3 regions of the Paenibacillus sp. RC334 genome follow, and region 3 is predicted to be linked to each of the others. Evidence: riboswitches for the same ligand, from Rfam matches in the RefSeq annotation. Region 3 holds a riboswitch; each other region holds the start of a gene.
The links. A riboswitch is a leader RNA that binds a small molecule or an ion and turns the genes downstream of it on or off. The one in region 3 is predicted to bind cobalamin.

Region 1 (5,789 bases), 290 kb from region 3:
GCTTTAGTTCCAGTATCATTCGAGCATCCTTCCTTCCGGGCTCATCTCCAGTACACGATCCGCCACACGACTCACACCCTGACGATCATGAGAAATCAGCAAAATGGTGAGATCCAAGTCCTCTCTCAACTGTTGGAATAACGCCAGAACCTTGTCCCGGTTGATAACATCCAGCGCCGTGGTAGGCTCATCGGCAATAAAAAGGCGCGGACCGGAGCTTAGCATCGCAGCCAGCAGTACCCTTTGACACATCCCTCCGCTTAATTCAAAAGGGTACGAGGACAAAATATGCTCAGGGTCTGCAAACCCGACCTTGCTCAATAAAGAGCACAGATAATCCTCCTGCGCTTGAGTAGCGCAGCCTCCAGCCAGCTGTGCAATCCGTCTCAGCATCTGCCACATCCGGGGCAGCACGCCCTGTGGGGGGGCTTGATGCTGTACAGGGCGGGGTAGGTTGCCCAGCCCCCTCTGGTCGGGCGGCATCCAGCGCCGCCCGTGCAGTCTAAGCGTGTCCGTCAGCTGTGCGCGGACGGTACGGATCGGATTCAACCCGCTCAGCGATTGTTGAATGAGCAGGGCAATGTCCTCGCGGCGCAGCCTTTGCCAGCGCCGTTCATCGAACGGGACGATGTCCTCCCCGTTGTAGTACATATGCCCCTGCGTAACGCCGATCCCCGGCTCCAGCATGCCCGAGATTGCGTGCGCGGTCAGACTCTTGCCACATCCGCTCGGCCCGGTTAGAGCCACAATTTCCCCCGGATACACGGAAAAGCTGACATCCCGGAGCAGCGGTTGGTTGACGCTGTTCCGTATTGTTTTCCCATTCGCACCCGGCTTCCCACCTGCGTACGCACCTGCTGCTGCGCCAATACGTGTACCCGCTCCTGTGCCTATGGGGCATATCTCCAGATGTTCCACGTGCAACATTGGCTTGCGCCCTACCATATTTCCTTTCATCTGTCCTGTCCCATCCTTCATTCTGCCGCCCCCTTTTCGGAGAATCGGTCTCCCAGAAGCTGGCACGCAAGCACAAACAGCATAATCGCCAAGCCCGGAAAAATCATGACATGCGGCGCCACCTGAAAATACGACGTCGCATCATGCAGCATCACGCCCCATTCCGGCTTAGGCGGCTGTACGCCCAGCCCCAGAAAGGAAAGTCCGGCAACCATAAGCACCACTCGCCCGATGTCCCAAACCGCATACACAAGCAGCTGTGGCAGCACTTGTGGCAATACATAACGTCTCAGTACGCGCACATGTGAATTACCGGATAAACGGGCGTATCTCACATAGTCCTCCTGACAGGCTTTTTGAACAAGGGTGCGAATATACCGAACATACCCGGCCCACCGTACCGCAATAATGGCTAAGGTCATGTTTACAAAGCCCGGACCCAAGATACCCACAATCGCCACCGTCAAAATAATATCGGGAAAAGCAAGCACTCCGTCAATCACCCGCATGACTAGCTGATCCACACGCCCGCGCACATAGCCAATGAGCAAGCCTATCGGCAAACTGATGCAGAGCGTGGCTGCTGTAATCGCACAGGCAATCAGTACGCTTGTCCGAATGCCGTAAATCAGCCGTGACAGTACATCCCGACCCAGATGATCCGTACCAAATGGATATTTCCGACTAGGTGGTGCCAAACGGTTCAGAAGGTCCACATCAAGAGGATCGTGAGGAGCAACCCATGGAGCCAGTACCCCGAGCAGCACGATCAGGCCCAGCAGCACTCCTCCTGTCAGTAAGCTCCCTTTGAAGGACAGCCGCATGTTTTTCATTTTCAACTTCCTCCCCTAACGCAAACGCAACCTTGGATCTACAGCCGCCTGGACCACATCTACCAAACACTGAACACCTACGATTAAAAATGCAGCAAAAATAACATACCCCTGAATCACTGGATAATCCCGCTGCGTAATCGCATCTATAAAATACTTGCCTAAACCCGGCCATGAAAAAATCGTCTCTACGATGACATTGCCCGCCAGCATAAATGACAGATTCGTGCCTAACAGCGTGATGATCGGCAAAATCGCATGCTTGAATATCTCAAAAAACAGAATATGCGTGCGGGAAAAGCCTCTGGCCTTCGCCGCCTTCACAAAATTCCGGTCACCCAGCTCCAGCATTTGGGCACGCAGCACACGGGCTTGCACAGCCCCCAAACCTGCCCCAAGGGTCAGCGCTGGCAGTACCAAATGAGTCCAATCTTCCCGACCCATGGACGGGAGCCAGCCCAAACGGACGGAGAACAGGTAAATCAGCAGAAAGCCAAGCCAAAAAGAGGGGATGGACGATCCGAGCAGTGCAAACAGCCTTCCCAGACGATCCAGCCAACCGCTGGATTTTACCGAGGCAGCCAGCCCCATCCCAAGAGTCAGCAACGTCATGACGGCAAAGCCCGCCGAGGCCAGCTCCACGGTAGCAGGCAGTCTGTTCCACAGCTCGGTTAGCACCGACTCCTTGGATACATAGGAGGTGCCCCAGTGCCCTGTGAACACATCCCGCAGCCAGTTTACATACTGAATATGAAGCGACTCGCTCAAGCCCAGCTCCTTCCGCAGCGCCGTCAACGCCTCCTCAGAGGCAGGCACATTATGCGCGGTGAGCAGAATGGTAGCAGGGTCGCCGGGAGCCAGCCTCATCAGCACAAACGTCAGCGTGGATACAACGAACACAATGATGACCAGTTGCGCCATACGTTCCAGAATAAAACGAATCATAGGGTATGCAGTCCGTTATTCCGCAATATCGGATTGCGCCGTAATGTAGTAATACTCAATCGGATGCGGTGTAAAGCCCTCAACCCCTTTTTTCACCCCAAATACATTATCAGGGTGAACAATAAACGACTGCGGCAAATCGGTATTAATGATATCCAGCGCTTGCAATGTCACGGCATTACGCTGTGCTGTATCCTTCGCCAGCTTCAAGCTGCCAAGAAGGTTCTCCAGCGGTTTGGAACCATAACGGCTTACATTGGCCTCGCTTTTAGAGGAATAAAACATGTCCATAAAATATTGCGGCTCCCCCGTATGGGCAGTCAGCATACTGTACATGGCAAAATCCCAATCGTTTTTGGTTAGCGCCTCGTCGATATTTTCCACCTTGCGGATCTTCACCTGGATGCCCTCTTTCAGCAGTTGGCTCTGAATCACCTCAGCCATGACTGAAAGCTCTGGACGCTGAGGGAAGGTCAGCAACGTAACCTCGAACGGCTTGCCTTGCTTGGTCCATGTACCTTGGGCATCCTTTTGCCAACCATCCTTCGTCAACAACTGCTCCGCCGTTCCGTCCAGCGCTTTACGTTCCACCTTGCCGAAGAAGAGAATGCTCGGGAATGGGCTGCTTGCCTCCGTACCATAGCCTCTCATGATCGCACTCACAATGGATGCACGTGGTATCAGGCTGTCCACTACTTTGCGGTTCGCGGCATCCTTGAACACAGGCGACTCCATGTTATACACGATCATATGAGTGCGCAAAGAGGGAGCCGACAGCACTTGCAGCTTATCGTTCTTTTTTAATACCTCCGCGTTATCCACCGGAATATCAGTCGCTACATCTACTTCGCCAGATTGCAGCGCCAACAGGCGTGAATTGCCGTCCGTAATGAACTTCATCGTTGCTTCAGCCAGCCGTGCCTTCTCGCCCCAATATTCGTCATAACGCTCTACGACCAATGACTGATCCTTGTTGAACGCTTTAATTTTAAAAGCACCTGTCATCGCAGGGTAGCTCTGCTCATCCTTCATAGACGCTACATCCAGCACAATCGTCGATGGATCAGCCAGATTGGACACCAGCGCTGAATTGGGCTGGTTTGTCGTGATTTTCAACGACAGCCGCCCAGTTACATCAATCGACTTTACGTCTAGCAAATCCTTTGCCAAATGGCTTTTCTCGATGGAGCGCAGCAGGGAAGCCTTCACACTTTCCGCGTCCATACTCTTTCCGTCATGAAAAGTGACCTTATCCTGCAAGCTGAACGTCCAAACTGTGGGACTGTCCTGCTTCCATTCCTTGGCCAGCCAAGCCACTGGTTCCAGCTTTTCATTCAAACGGACAAGTGTCTCACCTGCGCCGGACCGCATGACATCCCAGCTATTGTCTCCGTGCGGGTCAACGCCCGACGGTTTCCACGTATACGCCATCACCAGTTTCTTATCTGCTGTAGCCTGTTGTGTGGATGTGTTCTCGCCCTTGCTGGGGCTATCCGCCGTCTTATTAGTTGTCGAGCATCCCGAAAGAGCCATAACTGCCAGCAGTAGCATCACCCCTGTACATATAAACCATGAACGCTTTTTACGATTGCTTATCATTCTATTGACTCCCCTCATCTTGTAATCTCATACATACCTAACGCGAAAAAAGCATCCCCGACCGCTTAATCAGCAGTCAGAAATGCTTTCATTATAAAATGCCTAAGCTCACCCTCTTCACCCTCTAAAAACAAGGGGGATCGGATCGGTTTCAGACATTCCCGTATGCAGCACGCCTAACCACCTCCCCAGCATCCCGTGAGTCTGACAGTGATGTTAAAACAGGCAGGTCTCCTGACTTCAGGCTTATCTCTCAGGCCTTCCCGGTTCTTCACAGTTCCAGTGGCTGTTCCGAAAGCTACAGCAATTCCCTGCTGATGCCTGTATACAGTGGCGGGTCCGTGTCGGAATCTACCGAACTTCCCTTTTAAGTGAACACGCACAACAGCCATCTACATGATTTCAGCGAAACCCTGTAGGTGGAAAGTCCGGTTCACACCTGTTTTCTTCCTTTATTCCTCTATATTACGAATTAGGACTATCTTATTTTGTTGTTACAGGCCTGTCAACAAATGTCGCATAATAATTTAAATTTTAATGATACAGCGAGAAACAAGGCTGTGGCTTTGCGTTGCGTGTACGCAATGGACGTGATAAAATTAGGTATAGAGATAACCACCGTGTCCGTATACTAAAAAGAGTCTTCGCCGCTACCAACGGCAAAGACTCTTAGGACTTGAAAGGCTGTGGATCACCACGGCGCGCTAAATGCTTAGCTAAACCCACCGTTAGGCGCCTAACCTAATTACGCGGTGGGTTTTCGCTTGTTCCGAAATTTCCGACGTAGCCAGCGATAAAGTTTACGAATACTAAACACCAGGCTTAGTAACGTAACCATCCAACGCAACACATCGTAGCACGACACAAGGTTGACCATCGGCTTCACCCCCTTTCGGGAAGCTGCGCCGTGGTCTGAAAACATCCACCACTATTCAAAATCCATAAGGTAGATTATACCATGACCTCGCCTACCACTCTAGCAAATTCTTCTAATAGAATCTCAAACCCCGATCTTCATACAGGAAGAGGGTTTTATCAATAACTCTATGCCAAAAAGCCGGAAAAAGAGGCTTACGTCCTCTCTCCGGCTGTCCTTACCTATTACTAATCATCAAACCTTCTGCGGAACCTCCGCCACCGTCACACCTTTGACCGCTTCGCCTTGTTTTTTCGTTAAAACGATATTCAAGACAATCGCTGCGATCGAACCGGATACGATACCGTTTTGCAGCAGCATTTTGGCAAAGCTCGGCAGTTGGTCGAACATTTGGGGCAGCACGGCAGAGCCGAGGCCCACCGCAATGCTACATGCCGCGATCAGCAGATTGCTTTCCTTCCTCAAGTCCACTTCTGACAAAATAGACATGCCCGACGCAGCAACCGAACCGAACATGACGATCATCGCCCCTCCCAGCACAGCATTAGGAATCACTGTCGTTAAGGCAGCCAGTTTGG
Region 2 (5,789 bases), 2.0 Mb from region 3:
CAGGTGGATGTTCTGTTTCTCGGTCAGCCGAATAATCCGAACGGTGTGCAATACGGCGATCAGGAGCTGCGCGAGCTGGCAGAGGCGGCGGGGAAAACGGACACCGTGCTGGTGGTGGATGAAGCGTTTATTGATTTTATCCCGCAGGAGCGGCAAATTTCACTATTGCCTGTGCTGGATCGGTATCCCCATGTGATTTTGATCCGGTCGATGACGAAATTTTATGCGATTCCGGGCTTGCGCTTGGGCTATGCGATTGCTCATCCGGACTACATCCGGCGAATGACCGCCAAGCAGGTGACCTGGAGCGTGAACGGAATGGCGTTGCTGGCCGGAGAGGCGTGTTTGCGGAGCGGTGAGGCGTACGAGCGCCGCACGCAGGAGCTGATTGCTACGGAGCGTAGCCATCTGCTGACCGCTTTGGCGGAATGGGGTTGCGGTGTCATCCCCGGTGAAGCGAATTACGTGCTGGCACGGGCGCCGGGGACGTGGAGCGCATCGGCCATTCAACAGGCGCTTGGACAGCGCGGGATTCTTATACGTAGCTGTGCTATGTACCCGGGGCTAACGGCGAGCCATTTTCGAATTGCAGTCAAGGACACGGAAGCCAACGGCATGCTACTGTCTGTATTGGGTGAAGTGCTGGAGGAGGAACGGCGGCGTGATAGTTAGCTTGATCATGATGGCTGCATATCTTCTGGACAGGCTGATCGGCGATCCGAGGTGGTTGCCACATCCGGTCATCGGCATGGGACATGCCATTTCTGCCTTGGAAAAGGCGATTCGCCGCCGGGTTCACAGTGACCGTGGTTTGAAACGCGCTGGCTTGCTGCTGCCATTGATTGTGGTGGGCGGCTCCTTCGCGCTTGGCTGGGCGTTACTGCGCTTGCTTGCCTGGATTCATCCGTGGCTGTCTATCGGCGCGGAAATTGTGCTGATCGCCACCACGATTGCTTCCAAAGGACTAAAGGACGCCGGAATGGCGGTGTATCGCGAATTGAAGGCAGGTGACCTGTCTGCGGCACGCCGGGAGCTGGGGATGATCGTCGGGCGGGATACGCAGCGGCTTGATGAGCCTGAGATTGCGCGCGGTACCGTCGAAACGGTGGCTGAAAACATCGTGGACGCAATTATTTCCCCGCTTTTTTATGCCCTGATCGGGGGAGCACCATTAGCTCTGGCTTATCGTGCTGTGAATACCCTCGATTCCATGGTTGGCTACAAAAATGAAAAGTATCTGCATTTGGGCTGGGCCTCGGCACGTCTGGATGATGTGGCTAATTACATTCCGGCACGCCTGACAGTGGGTATGCTGGTAGTAGCGGCGTGGGTTTATGGGCATGATGCTGGACGTAGCTGGCGTATGGTAAGGCGAGATGCGCGGCTGCATCCCAGTCCGAACAGTGGCTTTCCAGAATCAGCAGTTGCGGGTGCGTTGGGAATTCGTCTCGGGGGCTATAATGTATATCATGGCGTGCGCTCTTTCCGTGCATATATGGGAGAACTGGTGCGACCGATGGAGCCGGAGGATATCCGACATACGATTCGGCTGATGTTTGCCGTGTCCAGTATGTTCGTGGGATTGTGTCTGTTCGTGTCCGCCGGATGCTATGCACTGGGGTGGACGCAGTGATGAAGCGTGACGCACCGAACACCGGCAATAGAGCAGGAAGTGACATGACCTTGAAGCATTATTTTACAGAACACCCGCAATGGGATTTGGAGCTTGTGCTGGTACGTCACGGCACAACCTTATGGAACAGGGAACGTCGATACCTGGGGCACTCCGATCTGGGCTTGCTACCGGGAGCAGAGCAGGAATTAGAGTCTTTGCGGGAAAAATTACAGAGACATTCCTTTGCCCGAATCTATTGTAGTGACTTGATACGTTGTCGTCAGACCTTGCAGATCATTTTGCCAGAATCGGAACTGAAACCAGATAATATGTCTGCTTGGTCTGCCACCATGGAACCACGTCTGAGAGAGCTTCATTTTGGGGAATGGGATGGAAAAACGTATGATATGCTCAAGGATGTGGCGTTGTACCGCGCGTGGATTGATGAGCCGCAACGGGTTACGCCGCCGGGTGGAGAGTCCTGGAAAGACTTTGTGAACCGCCTGGGTGAATTTCTATACTCTTTGTATGAGTGGCGTAAAATGATGGAGATTCAGAAAACAGGTTTGTCTGATGCTCCACCTTCTGTTCTGGTCGTCACGCATGGTGGAGTGATTCGTCAGTTGGCTTGTATGCTGGTACCGGGTCATGATTTTTGGAGCCTGAATCCGAAGCCGGGAGCGGCAATTACGATTCGGTTGAGTTTGGCACAAAAGCCATTTGCAGATTTAACCGCCACCCGTTCTACAGAATCACATCCAGATTTGGCTACAGGGCATAAGTTCACCGGATGGCTGGTGGAGCAGGCATGATGTTTATAGCTCTGGCTCCGCATTTGCTACTCCCGAATAACCTGGATGAACTGACTACGCTATACTTCTCATGATCACAGACATAGGGCAGGTAAACAGGCGGTTTGGGTTGTAAGCCAGTCTTTTTTAACCTATAATCATCAAGTAAAAGAACGGCTTGACCAACACTACATCAAATATCCAGCAGACGAGGTCGGTGCAGCGGGATGAAACCCTCGGGTTCTTTCCGGTGCGCTGTTAAAAGGGAAGCCGGTTTGAATCCGGCGCGGTCCCGCCACTGTAAATGGAAAAATGCCAGCCCGCTCTGCTTTATGTGCCATAAAGCATATGAAGGAGCAACAGGCTGTCGCATGTTTCTGTAAGTCAGGATACCTGCCCGTCCGCCTGTCACCATAGTCCTTCGAGGAAAGGATGACGTGTTCGCAGTGACTGTCCATGCGGAAGAAACTGCCGCCTGCGTACGATCTGCGCTAACGTGACCCCTGTGTCCTTATCTGAGGATGCAGGGGTTTTTTGAAAGGAAAAGAAGGCTGGATTTAGCAGATATCGGATGATGTTCAAGTGACGCTCTTAAAAGAATTTATATGGAGGGGTGTAAATTATGGCAGGGAATAAAATAAAGGTCTGGACTACAGGCTTATTGGCTCTGGTCTTGGCGGTTGTGCTGAGTGCATGTGGAGCTAACGGAAAGAACGCTGAAAATAAAGGGGATCAAGCTTCACAGCAACCGGGGCAGACGGCAACCGCTCAGGAGCCTCCGGGCAAAACGGTCTACCCGCTGACCATTAAGGATGCGACCGGGCAGGAGTTTACGTTCAAAAAAGCGCCGGACAAAATCGTTTCCGTCTCCCCGGCTGAAACCGAGGCGCTGTTCGCCATCGGACTGGATAAGGAAATTGTCGGTGTATCGGACTATTCGGATTACCCGGAAGCGGCTACAAAGAAGCCCAAAGTGGGCGGTATTATGAAGCCGAATGAAGAGGCGATCATTGCTGCGAATCCGGAAGTCGTTTTTGCAGGGATATCACTCAGTGAGCAGGCGACAACCAAGCTGCGTGACATGGGAATTATGATTTTTAAAACCGAGCCGAAAACGGTTGAAGATGTCATGGCTAATATCGAACTATATGGGAAAATTACCGATCATCAGAAAGAAGCGAGAGCGGTAACCGACAAGATGAGAGCCGATGTAGCGGAAGTGAAAAACGGTGTTAAAAATATCGGTAAAGGGCAAAAGCTGAGAGTCTACGTCGAATTTTCACCCGGCTGGACGGTCGGCAAGGGCGAGTTTATGGACGAGCTGATTTCTTTGGCGGGCGGCGAAAATGTGGCTGCAACACAAAAGGGCTGGTATCAGATCAGTGAGGAAAATATTATTGCGGCCAATCCGGACGTCATTTTATACAGCAAAAATGTCAAGGACGACAAAACAGGCCAGACACTGGGCGATATCATCAAAGCCCGTAGTGGATGGGATCAAATATCGGCTGTTCGTCTCAACCGGGTGTTTGCCGTGGATGATAATCTGATCAGTCGGCCGGGTCCGCGTGTAACGGAAGGTCTCAAGGAAGTGGCCAAGGGCGTGTATCCTGAAATTTTCAAATGAATCGTAGACTGATTGGCTTTGGAGGGGCAGGTCTTGCTTTATTGCTGCTGACGCTGCTGCTCTGTCTCGGCATCGGTTCAGCCAAGCTTCCCGTCAGCCAAATCACGGGTATTCTGGTCAACCATCTGCCGTGGTTAGGTGAGACGGTTACACCGGATTGGAATACATCCACAGAGCAGATTATTTTGAAGGTCAGACTGCCGCGTGTGTTACTGGGTATGCTGGTAGGCGCAGCGCTTGCGCTGGCGGGAGCCGGATTTCAGGGTGTGCTGCGCAATCCGCTGGCTGATCCTTACACGTTGGGGGTATCCTCGGGGGCTTCGGTAGGGGCAGCGGTACTGATTTATTGGGGGCTTCAATTTTCATTTGTAGGCGTATGGACACTGCCGCTGGTGGCGTTTACGACCGGAATGCTGACGTTGTGGATGGTGCTGACGCTGGCGAGGGAAGGCGGCAAAATTCCGACGCAAAGTCTCATTTTATCGGGCGTGGTGATGCAATCTTTTCTGGGTGCGGTCGTTTCCTTTCTGACAGCCATGTCCAGGGAGACGGTCAATGAAATATTGTACTGGACAATGGGAAGCCTCAGTCTGCGCGGCTGGTCGTATACAGGCATTCTTTTACCTTATGTGGTCATTGGGCTGGTGTTTCTGTGGAACCGGGCACGAGTGCTGAACATTCTGGCCTTGGGTGAACGTCAGGCGGCTCATATGGGGGTTAATGTAGATGCAACGAAGTTATCTGTTCTGATCATATCCACGCTGCTGACAGCCGCGGCTGTCTCGGTATGCGGAGTGATTGGCTTTGTGGGACTCGTTGTACCGCATATTATCCGTCTGGTGACGGGCCCCGACTATCGGATGATTGTTCCGTTATCCGCGCTGGGCGGGGCTATTTTTATGGCATGGGCCGATACTGCGGCGCGTACATTGCTGGCTCCGACGGAAATTCCTCTTGGTGTCATGACGGCCTTTGTCGGTGCACCGTTCTTCGCATATCTCCTGTACCGGAACAAGAAGCTGCGCAGGGGGGATTGCTGTGAAAGAAGCAAATGGACCACAGGAGACGCGAGTCCGGGCGCTGGAGATTGCCAGTCTGACTCGTGATTTCGGGGAATTCCATGCGTTGAAAAATATAAGCTGGAGCGTAGACGAAGGAGATTGGTGGGGCATCATCGGTCCGAACGGCAGTGGAAAGTCGACGTTGCTGCATCTGCTTTCCGGTGTGGATCACCCGACTTCGGGCAACGTTCTTATATATGGAAAAAAGGTCAGCAGCTATGGCAGAAAAGAGCTTTCCCGTTTTGTGGCTGTACTCCAGCAGGAAGGGCTTCCTCCAGTGGGCTACACGGTAAGGGAAGTTGTGGAAATGGGACGCTTTCCCCATCAGGACTGGTTTGGTAGAGAAAAGGTGGATAAGGAAAAAGGGATGGACCCGGGAATCATCACGGATCGCGTGCTGGAGAGGCTGGGTCTTACTATTTTGGCGGACAGGCCGTTAGACCAATTGAGCGGGGGACAGCGGCAGCGTGTGGCTTTGGCGAAGGTGATGGTGCAGGAGCCGCAGATTTTGCTGCTGGATGAGCCTACAACCTATTTGGATCTGCGCTATCAGCTTGAATTTATGGAGCTGCTGGCGGAATGGCGCCGGGAAACAGGTGTGACGATTATATCTGTTCTGCATGATCTCAATTTGACTGCCCAGTTTTGTGATGATTTGCTTGTGCTCAAGGACGGGATGGTTGAAGGGTTAGGAG
Region 3 (5,789 bases):
GCGGCTGTTTTATCCATCGTATGAACTGGCGCGTCAGTTGCAGTTAACCGACTTTCTGGATCGGTTCGACTTGTTTGTGGCTGCACTGACTGTACCAACCCTGCTTACAAAGATTGGTGTTGATCTGTACGTTACCAGTTTGGCGGTAAAGCGCATGTTTGCCCATACACGGGGGAGTCTGATGGTTTGGCCCGTAGGCTTGTTGGGTTATGTCTGTTCCTTTATGCTGTTTTCTAATATCGTCCAAATTTATGATTTTAGCCGGGAGTGGACGATGGTGATGATTATTTTCTTTGTCTTCATGCCTTTTGTGCTATGGCTGCTGCTCCGACCCAAGCCTGAAGAATATAACGAATATCATAAGCCATCTGGAGAGAAGCAGGATAGCACAAGCCAGCAAGAAAGCCAGCAAGAAAGCCAGCAGGCAAGCAGAACAGAACAAGCTAACTTATAAGTTTACTGTATTCATAGGAAAAAGAATTCTTATTTGTCTTTCAGCCCTCTAATTGTATACTTGGTAGAAAGGATTATGACTTCGATTTCTACAAGGGAGGGAACAGGATGGCACAACGCATGGCAGGCAAGAGAGTTGCTCTTGCCGGTCCCCGTAAAGCAGACGAAATGGCAATGCTGGTTGCAAAAATGGGAGGCGAGCCAGTGCAGCGTCCGGCCCAGGGCACGGTTTTTCTGGATGATATTGAGCTGCGCAATGCGGTTGTATCGTGGGTGAAGCGGCCGCCGGACTGGAACATTTTTACGACAGGTATGGGGCTGGACGCGCTGTTCGATATGGCGGAGGATATGGGCGTGGCGGAACAGATTATGGAGCTGCTGCTAGGCTCAAATATTGCGGCGCGGGGCTACAAGACGGTCAATGGACTCAAAAAGCGTGGCTTCACGCCAGATGTACGAGACGAGGATGGAAGCTTGACCGGGTTAACGCGTGCTTTTGCGCCGTATGATCTGAAGGGGAAGGAAGTGCTGTTGCAGCTGCATGGTGATCCGGCCCCACGGCTGGTGAAGTGGCTGGACGAGCAGGGGGCAGTAACCCGGCAGGTGCTTCCTTACAAGCATATTCCACCAGAGGAAGCGAATTTGCAAGCGTTGCTGGCGGATATCGTGAATCGTAATGTTGATGCTGTTACGTTCACCAGCGGTCCACAGATCCGCTTTTTGGCTCAATATGCGAGGGACCAGAAGCAGATGGAAGACGTGCTGGAAGCTTTTCGCCAGGATGTGATCGCTGTGTCGGTAGGCAAGGTGACGGCGCAGTCCATTTTGGAGGAAGGGATTGAACGGATTGTGTTTCCGGTGGAGGAACGAATGGGCGCTATGATGGTGGAGCTGGGAAGATATTTTGAGCATAGCGCCTCGGTGCACGGCTGCGGTCTTGAAGTTGTGAACTGAAAACTAACCCATATCCTTGCGATAAAGGGTAAAATGAAGATAAGGGCCTACAGGGTCTTTATCTTTTTTTTGTTGGAAATGCATCGACAGAAGTTTTTGTTATAGCGAAAATATTTATTTAATATAATGAAAAAGCCTCGATGCGGGATACCAGAATAGGAGCTGAGACGTTATGAATTCCATTTGTGTATTTGCCGGGTCCAGACCCGGACATTCATCGGTATATCTTCAGGAGGCAGGCAAGCTTGGAGAGGCTATGGCGAGACATCATGTCCGTTTAATCTATGGAGGCTCCAGCAAGGGGCTGATGGGCGAGGTCGCGAATGCGATGCTGACAGGGGGCGGTCAGGTCACCGGGATTATGCCGACCCTCTTATTCGATGCAGAGATTATCCACCGGGGAGTTAGCGAATTTATTGAGGTGGCGAGCATGCACGAACGCAAAGCGGTGATGAGCGAAATGGCCGACGCATTCATTGCCCTTCCGGGTGGCTTGGGAACCTTTGAGGAGCTGTTCGAGGTGCTGTGTTGGGCGCAAATCGGCATTCATCGCAAGCCCATCGGGCTGCTGAATGTGAACGGATATTTTGACCCGTTGGCGGAAATGGTGCGTCATAGTGTGCGCGAGGGATTTACCGGAGTTGACCACCCAACGCTGCTGAGTATCTCTGCGGACCCGGACGAATTGTTGCATATGTTAAAAAATAAGGCAGAGAACTTGAAATAAAGCGTTTTTCATGCTTGCGCAACTGATTGAGCCAAGGTTATGATAAGACCCATAATCAAATAGCGGACAGACAAGGTGCCTTTGCGATGGAACGAAGGGTAACAGGGAATCGGGTGCAAGTCCCGAGCGGTCCCGCCACTGTAAGGAAGAGGATTTTTTCAGACGTCACTCGTAAGAAAACGGGGAAGACGAAAAAATCTGTTGATGCCGAGCCAGGAGACCTACCTTGATCTGTATGCACCGTTAACCTTCGCGGAGAGGATGGGTGTACGAAATCAGGAAATCAGGCGCACGCTGCTTTTTCCATGTTGCTTACAGGTTTGCGTGGAGCTGAACGTGCAGAAGCGTTTCAAGCGTGAACAGGCAGATGGAAAGCAACGACACGATGGCGGAAGACAAGAAGTGTCTTCTTATGCTGTGTCCGTCTGATGATACGATGCGTACATAGGAAACCCATCCGGGCAGGATGGGTTTTTTTGAGTTACAGGATGTCCATATACAAGTGAAATAGATAGAAGTGTGGAAAACATAGCCTAGATTTAAGAAGGAGGATAACGATGAGCCAATTAGGAAAATTGCTCGTGATTGGATTCGGACCGGGGGATATGGAACATATCACCAAACGGGCGCTGGATGCGCTGGCCGAGAGTGAGGTCATTATCGGCTACAACACCTATGTGGATCTGATCCGTCCGTTGTTGAACGGACAGGAGATTGTGCGCACAGGGATGACAGAGGAAGTGAGCCGTGCGCAGGAGGCGGTTCGACAGGCGGAGATGGGCAAGAAGGTAGCCGTCATTTCCAGTGGAGACGCAGGCGTATATGGCATGGCCGGGTTAGTGTACGAAGTGCTGATGCAAAAGGGGTGGCGTCGTGAGGACGGGGTTGAGGTAGAAGTCGTGCCGGGAATATCGGCGATTCAGTCCTGTGCTTCGCTGTTGGGTGCGCCCGTCATGCATGATGCATGCACGATCAGTCTGAGTGACCATTTGACCCCTTGGGAAACGATTGTGAAACGTGTAGAAGCGGCAGCTTCGGCAGATTTTGTCATTGCACTGTACAATCCGCGCAGTGGTCGGCGTACACGCCAGATAGTTGAGACGCAGTCCATTTTGTTGCGCTACCGTGATCCGCAGACTCCGGTCGGGTTGGTCAAGAGTGCTTACCGTGACCGTCAGCAAGTCGTAGTGACGACGCTGGAGGACATGCTGAACCATGATATCGGTATGCTGACGACCGTCATTATCGGCAATTCCTCGACAATGGTGTATGACGGCCTGATCGTGACGCCGCGCGGGTATCAGCGCAAGTATACGCTGGATGCGACCGAGCAGGCGCTCAAGCCGCATCAGCGGCTTCGCACGGAAGCGGAGCCGTGGTCGCTGGGCGCGCAAGAGGAACGCCCGCTGAATGCGTCGCAGGCAGGCGCAGCTCCCGCAGTGCCAGCCCCTGCGGGAGCTGGCGGGACCGCGCCTTCCGCGAGCGGTGCTGCTGCGGCGGTTGCCACGCAGGCACGCCCGCAAGCGGTGGCTGCCGTGCAGGCCGCGCCTGCGGCGCAAGCCGGGGCGGTCCCGGCATCGCTGGCAGCGGAGGCGCTGAGCCGCCTCGCTGCGGGCGGTAAGCTGCCGGGCGAAGCGAGCGCGCGCTGGAGCGGGCAAGCGCCCGCCGTGAGCGTCGCTGGAACGGCAGCCGTGGCCGGAGCGGTGGCTACGGCTGCAACAGCGACAGGCAGCTTTGGCAAGCCTGCGTTGTTTGAGGTGGGCGTTTCCCCCGGCGTGGGAAACAAGAAGTTCACCGCTCGCCAGATGGCGCTGCTCGCCGAGGTAGCGGGTGATGAAGGCGAGCTGGAGTACACGCCGGATCACCAGATCGTGCTGCGCGTGCCGTGCGCGGACCCGGAGGAGCTGGTAGGGCGGCTGCGGGATGAACGATTCATCGTGATGCCGATTGGCGATGTGTTTAAGGTGAAGGCGTGCGACTTCTGCAATATGGAGAAGGATGACGCTGTGCCTGTGGCAGAGCATCTACAGGTTGTACTGGGCGGATTGCAGGCACCCAAGGAAACGAGCATTGCTTTGAACGGCTGCGGTATGGCCTGCTATGGAGCGGTGCTGGAGGATATCGGGATTGTGTACCGCAAGGGAGGATACGATCTGTTCCTCGGCGGCAAAAAATTCGGACGCAACGCTCATGCCGCTCAACCTGTGGCAGAGGGCATTCCGGGGGATCAGATTACGGATATCGTTGAGAACGTCATCGCTGAATATAAGGAAAAAGGGCATCCGAACGAGCGTTTTCATAAATTTTTCAAGCGTGTGGGCGTGGTAGCGGGTTTTCGGCATGAAGATGCGCCTGCAATAGTGGAAGTGAATGCCGTTTGTGGTGATTAATGGGCTAGAAAGCCTGTTTTTATGGATGTAAGCATATAGATAAAATAGGGCGTCTTGCAGGTCATCCCTATTTTGATGAGGAGGAAAATACAGCAGTGAATGCAATATTGTTGGTTGGACATGGAAGTCGGGACCCGGAGGGGAACCGGGAGCTGCTGGAGTTTGCACAGGCGGTGGCAGATCGTGTGCCGGATATGTGTGTGGAAACCTGTTTTTTGGAGTTGACACGGCCCAGCATTGCTGAGGGTGTGCAGGCATGTGTGGAACAAGGGGCGACGCGAGTCGTGCTTGTTCCGATTATTCTGTTCGCGGCGGGACATGCCAAAATTGATATTCCGATGGCGATTGATCGTGCGAAGGCTAAATACCCTCAGGTGGAATTTGTATATGGACGTCCGATTGGCGTTCACGAAAAAATTGTCAGTATTCTGCAAAGTCGCTTGAAAGAGGCACGTCCGGTTGCGGTTCCAGCCGGTATGGATAGCGCTGTGGAGGCTTCTGCCGAGGTGACGGATGAAGAAACGGCTGTGCTGGTGCTGGGACGCGGAAGCAGCGATCCGGATGCGAATAGCGACTTTTTCAAAATTACCCGTATGCTGTGGGAAAAACTCCCGTATACGTGGGTGGAGAGCAGCTTTATCGGTGTGACACAACCCTCATTTCCAGATGGCTTGGAGCGTTGTCTACGTCTAGGCGCCAAAAAAATCATCGTGCTTCCATACTTTCTATTCACGGGTGTGCTGATTAAGCGTATCGGAGAAATGACGGAGGAATTTGCGGAGTCTCATCCTGCATTACAAGTGGAAATGGGCGGATATTTTGGGTTCCATCCACAATTGGTCGAGCTAGTGCTGGAGCGTGCCAACGAAGGCTTGGTTGGCAAGGTGATGGCCAATTGCGATAACTGCCAGTTCCGTCTGGAGGCGCAGGAGCACCACCATCATCACCACGACCATGATCACGATCACGGACATGACCACGATCACGGACATGACCACGATCACCATCATGATCACCATCATGATCATCACGACCATGACCACCATGCACATGGACACGATCATCATCATGAGAAACACTCACATGATCACAACCACGAGCATGAGCATGTACATGCGCACAGCCATGATGACCATGATCATGAACACCACCACGATCATGCACATACGCCGTCTGTGGTGAACGGAAGCGGCATTTCTGGCAGCGGGCAGGTGAAGGGCTCATGATATTCATGCTATGCGGAACGAGCGATGCTCGGGAACTGG

Region 1: linked by a shared signal. The riboswitch ahead of QMK20_RS25875 (ABC transporter substrate-binding protein) and the one ahead of cobJ (precorrin-3B C(17)-methyltransferase) in region 3 are both predicted to bind cobalamin.
Region 2: linked by a shared signal. The riboswitch ahead of QMK20_RS06745 (ABC transporter substrate-binding protein) and the one ahead of cobJ (precorrin-3B C(17)-methyltransferase) in region 3 are both predicted to bind cobalamin.

The regions. Positions count from the first base shown of each region.
Region 1 covers NZ_CP125370.1:5,645,207-5,650,995, forward strand. Annotated here, with positions in the region: gene QMK20_RS25855 (ABC transporter ATP-binding protein) at 1-19, opposite strand, end outside; gene QMK20_RS25860 (ATP-binding cassette domain-containing protein) at 16-978, opposite strand; gene nikC (nickel transporter permease) at 975-1,790, opposite strand; gene nikB (nickel ABC transporter permease) at 1,806-2,735, opposite strand; gene QMK20_RS25875 (ABC transporter substrate-binding protein) at 2,751-4,334, opposite strand; cobalamin riboswitch at 4,542-4,739, opposite strand; gene QMK20_RS25880 (nucleobase:cation symporter-2 family protein) at 5,446-5,789, opposite strand, start outside.
Region 2 covers NZ_CP125370.1:1,417,296-1,423,084, forward strand. Annotated here, with positions in the region: gene cobD (threonine-phosphate decarboxylase CobD) at 1-672, shown strand, start outside; gene cbiB (adenosylcobinamide-phosphate synthase CbiB) at 662-1,633, shown strand; gene QMK20_RS06740 (histidine phosphatase family protein) at 1,678-2,427, shown strand; cobalamin riboswitch at 2,628-2,821, shown strand; gene QMK20_RS06745 (ABC transporter substrate-binding protein) at 3,029-4,033, shown strand; partial or broken gene QMK20_RS06750 (FecCD family ABC transporter permease) at 4,030-5,067, shown strand; gene QMK20_RS06755 (ABC transporter ATP-binding protein) at 5,072-5,789, shown strand, end outside.
Region 3 covers NZ_CP125370.1:5,359,879-5,365,667, reverse strand. Annotated here, with positions in the region: gene QMK20_RS24630 (GerAB/ArcD/ProY family transporter) at 1-454, shown strand, start outside; gene QMK20_RS24625 (uroporphyrinogen-III synthase) at 562-1,407, shown strand; gene QMK20_RS24620 (LOG family protein) at 1,580-2,134, shown strand; cobalamin riboswitch at 2,192-2,377, shown strand; gene cobJ (precorrin-3B C(17)-methyltransferase) at 2,692-4,524, shown strand; gene QMK20_RS24610 (sirohydrochlorin chelatase) at 4,620-5,750, shown strand; gene cobK (precorrin-6A reductase) at 5,747-5,789, shown strand, end outside.